Regions from separate parts of the Rhodococcus sp. NPDC059969 genome, predicted to be linked through region 2. Evidence: riboswitches for the same ligand, from Rfam matches in the RefSeq annotation. Region 2 holds a riboswitch; the other holds the start of a gene.
What was found. Region 2 has a riboswitch for cobalamin ahead of ACFWAD_RS18315 (CbtB domain-containing protein). Riboswitches for the same ligand answer to the same signal wherever they lie in the genome.

Region 1 (2,199 bases), on a different contig from region 2:
GCGCCACGTCAGGGCATTGATGCGGTGACCCAGAATGGCAAGCAGCGCAGGCACAGCAGTCAGCGACAGGACGGCCGCGCTCAGTACCGCAGCGATCGCGCCGAAGCCCAGAGATCGGATGACGGCCTGGGGGAAAACGAGCATGCCGCTGAACGCACAGATCAGCAGTAGACCCGAGAACATGACGGTGCGACCCGCCGTCAGAACTGTTCGCTGGGCAGCAGCTCCCGGATCCGAGCCTGAATTCAGTTCTTCACGGAACCGGCCGACCACGAAGAGTCCGTAGTCGATCGCCAGTCCCAACCCGAGAAGAGAAGCGACGTTGATCGAGAATGAGGACACATCGGTGATCAAGGTGAGGATCCGGAGAACCGCCAATGCGCTCAGGACGCTGAGTACGCCCACGAACACCGGAACCGCGGCAGCGACGACGCCGCCGAAGATGAAGACCAGCAGCACCAGAGTGATCGGAATGGCGATGGCCTCGGCAACAACCAGGTCTTTCTCGAGTTTGGTGTTGAATGCGACGCCGACGACGGTGTTGCCCGCGAATTGTGCCTCGGCGCCTTCGACTTCGAGCTTCGGCAAGAGATCGGCGAAAGTGGCCGGCGTGACTCCCGAGTCCGGTGCCAACGTGATCGCAACGGCGCCCATGGATCCGTCGTTCGAGAGCAGACTGGCCTTGGCCGCCGCGTCCGTTCCCCAATACGACTTCACCGACGCCGTCGGCACTTCCGTTTTGAACTGGTCGACCGCGGCCGTCACCGCCGGCCCGATGTCGTCCAGGGTCTTACCGTCGGTGGGTGAGTAGATCGCGATGATGTCCGGGGTCTGCGGTCCGAGATTGTCCTCGATGATGTCGGCGACCTTCGCGGAGTCGCTGCCCGGATCGATGAATCCGCCCTGGCTGAGCTTGCCGAACACTCCGAGTCCCCACACTCCACTGATGAGAACTATCAGAACCGCGAGGCTCAGTACCCACCATTTCCGGGCAACGACGGTTTGGGCCCAGCGTGTCATGTATCAACTCCGGTGTGTGGGGGCGTCTGGCCAGATCGACTGTAGTGGGCGTTTGGTCTTGAATCGGAAACGTCATGCATACTGCTCGAAGCACTTGCAAGCCACGCGTGTGGGGGAAGCCGGTCCGAATCCGGCGCTGACCCGCAACGGTAGGTCGATTCTCGGTAGTCACCGAGCGTCGGCAAGCCCGATTACCCACCGCGCGGTGTGCGACATCCATTCGTCGTGGTCTACGAAAAGGAAGTCCAGCAGGAGCTCTGGCCGAGGATCAGCGTGCGGGCGGAGTTGTCTGTCGGATTCTCATTCGTGGCTCAGAGCCCTTACGAGGTCCCCGTGTCACTTCAGTTCTCCCCGTCCCGTGCCGCCGCCGTTCTTGTTGCGGTCGCCTTGGTTTCGGCAGGTTGTTCCAAAGGCCAGGAATCAGAGTCAGCGTCTGCTGCGGAATCCTTCGCACAGCCGGTGTCCGTGACCAACTGCGATCGCGAGATGACGTTCGATTCGCCGCCGCAGCGCATCGTGTCCTTGAACGGACACGTCACCGAAGCCCTTATCGAGATCGGCGCGGGTGATCGGATTGTCGGTCGGGCGTACAGCGACAACCCACCAACTGCTGAGACGGCCGATCAGTTCAACAGCATTCCCAGTCTCTCCGACACCTTCCCCAGCATGGAGCAAGTCCTCGACGTCGATCCCGACTTCGTGGTCGGAGGAATGACCAGTGCCTTCAACGAGAAGCAAGGGCGTTCACGAGACGCCTTCGGCGAGCGAGGAATCAACACCTTCCTCTTCTCCGAATACTGTGGCACCGGTTTCCCCGACATCGGATTGCTCGAGAACGACTACACACAACTCGGTCGACTCCTGGGCGTCGAAGATTCGGCCCGCGAGGTAGCCGAAGAGATCAGCAGTGGTCTCGATTCCGTCCGCGCATCGGTCGGGGACGCAGCGCCGGTGCCGACCTTCTTCTACGACAGCGGTGACCAGGTTCCGACGACAATCGGCGGAGTCGGCGTCGGTCAATTGGTCGCGGAATACTCCGGTGTCTCGAACATCTTCGCCGAAGGGACAAAGCCCTACATCGACGCATCGTGGGAAGCTGTTGCCGAGCGTGCACCCCAGGCGATCGTGGTCATCGACTACGGCGACAAGACAGCCGAGCAGAAGATCGACTTCCTCCGT
Region 2 (2,199 bases):
ACAAAGGCGCACAGCAGGTTCAGCGAAGGGCGTACTTCTTTGCCACGTCGGCGTTCTTGGTCGCGCGCTCGGTGAGGAAGGCAAATGCCAATCCGAGTACGAGCCACAGTGTCGCCTGCGTTGCGAGCGAGGAAAGTCGGAACTCCCACAGCAGAGTTGCCGGGAAGTCCTCGCCCACCTCGTTGATGCCGGGAAGCGAGACGTAACCGATCGCGACGATCACCAGGAACGCAGCCACCGGAGCGGCGATGCGCACACTGAGGAACTCGTGTCCGGAAACTGCCTTTGCTGCAGCTGCCGCCGCAGTGACGGACAGCAGTCCGAGAATCACGGCCGCCAACCACAGGAGTGTCCGCTGGTTGATGGTGTCCGGATCTCCAACGGCCGGCGGGTTGGCCGGGTACTTGAAGAACGGCACCGCCTCGATGGCCAGCCAGCCGCCGACGGCGATGGTGATCGCCAACAACGGCCCGGACATTCCGGTGAGTCGTCGCGCGTAGTTGGCGACGACCGAGAAGATCGCGCCGAGTGCGAGTCCGGCCAGCGCTGTGGCCAGGAACAGCCCGGCGCGCTGCCCGTCGCGGCTCACCAGTGGTTCTTCTTCGTCACCGTGTGAATGCCCAGCGGCTTCGCCGGCATGTTCTCCAGCGGCACTGTTGGCTTCTTCGATCGCAATGGCAGCGTTGACGTGGGGTTCACCCAGCACGAACGCAACACCGCCGGCAAGAATGCCCGCGATCAAACCAGCCAACAATCCACGAATGAGAAGCTTCGTGAAACTGTCGACTAGTGGCACGGCAGGCCCATCAAGTGGCGTCCGTCGTGCATCAATTCATGCATGTACATGCCGGTGCGAGAGATCGCGCCCTGGTCGAATCCGACCAGGTAGAGAGCCAGCATCGCGAACAGAACGACTGCAGCGGCGAGGAAAGCAAGACGAGTCGAATCGATCGACGTATCGGGAGAATAGGCGAGAGCCATCGAAGCCTCCTGGGATTTTCGCGTCCCCTAGGTCCATGCGATGGCCGAAGTGTCTGGCTGTCGAATAGTCGTGCCGAAAAAGGCACTTCACCTCGAATTACAGTGGCGCGACCGCTCCGGGCTTTCACCGGATTCCTGTCGGACCATCGCGTTTACATGCGAACTTTTGCACTACTGCCCGCACCGTGTCAACGCGTGAAGCCGAGATGACCGTCGATTGTGCCCGCACGAGCGGGCACAATCGTTCGAGATCAGCTCTTGGCGGCGACGTCCAGGACAACTTCGAACTCGAGCAACGACGCACCCGAAGCGACGGGCTTCGCGCGTTCGCCGGAGTGTGCTTCGCGGGCCGGACCGTCACGCCAATCGGCGAACGCCTGCTCGGACTCCCACTGCGTCACCACGAAGTAGCGGCTTTCGCCGGCGGTGGGGCGGAGAAGCTGGAATCCGAGGAAGCCCGGGGAGTTCTCGACTGCGTGAGCGCGTGCTGCGAAGCGCTTCTCCAGTTCGGGGCCGGCGCCCTCGGGGACCTCGATTGCATTGATCTTCACGACTGCCATGAAAGCGACATTACCCGTGTACCTTCACCGCGTACCGTGACACTCGTGTTGCATGACGAAGGTGGAACGGGACAGCCGATTCTGTTGTTGCACGGACTCATGGGCAGTTCCCGAACGTGGCGTCGCCACGTGCCGTGGATCCGCGAGTTCGGCCACGTCTACACCTTCGACGCCGCCGGTCACGGCAGGCCGGCGCCGGCGGAACTGACTACCGAGGCATTCGTCGAGGACCTGACATCGGCCGTTTCCTCCATCGAAGGTCCGATGATCGTGATCGGTCATTCGATGGGCGCTCTGCACGCGTGGTGCTTCGCCGCTGCGCATCCCGAGAAGGTGTGTGCCCTGGTCCTCGAAGACATGGCCCCGGACTTTCGCGGACGCACCGCAGCGGATTGGGCGCAGATGATTTCGGCGTGGCCGCAACCGTTTGCTTCCGAGGACGCGATGAAGGAATTCTTCGGCCCCGTCGCCGGCCAGTACTTTCTCGATTCCTTCGACCGCCGCGACGACGGGTGGTACCTGCACGGTGACGTCTCGACCTTCCGCGACATCTCGGAGGAGTGGGGCACGCGGCACTTCTGGGATCAGTGGAAGGCGATCGAGGCGCCGACTTTGCTCATCGAGGGGGAATTCACCATCACCCCAGAAGGACAGATGC

Region 1: another riboswitch for cobalamin. It lies ahead of ACFWAD_RS15590 (ABC transporter substrate-binding protein); the one in region 2 lies ahead of ACFWAD_RS18315 (CbtB domain-containing protein).

Annotation. Positions count from the first base shown of each region.
Region 1 is NZ_JBHWUF010000004.1:383,505-385,703, reverse strand. It holds gene ACFWAD_RS15595 (MMPL family transporter) at 1-1,020, opposite strand, end outside; cobalamin riboswitch at 1,092-1,238, shown strand; gene ACFWAD_RS15590 (ABC transporter substrate-binding protein) at 1,354-2,199, shown strand, end outside.
Region 2 is NZ_JBHWUF010000006.1:160,851-163,049, forward strand. It holds gene ACFWAD_RS18310 (CbtA family protein) at 20-796, opposite strand; gene ACFWAD_RS18315 (CbtB domain-containing protein) at 787-981, opposite strand; cobalamin riboswitch at 1,006-1,144, opposite strand; gene mhuD (mycobilin-forming heme oxygenase MhuD) at 1,233-1,541, opposite strand; gene ACFWAD_RS18325 (alpha/beta fold hydrolase) at 1,587-2,199, shown strand, end outside.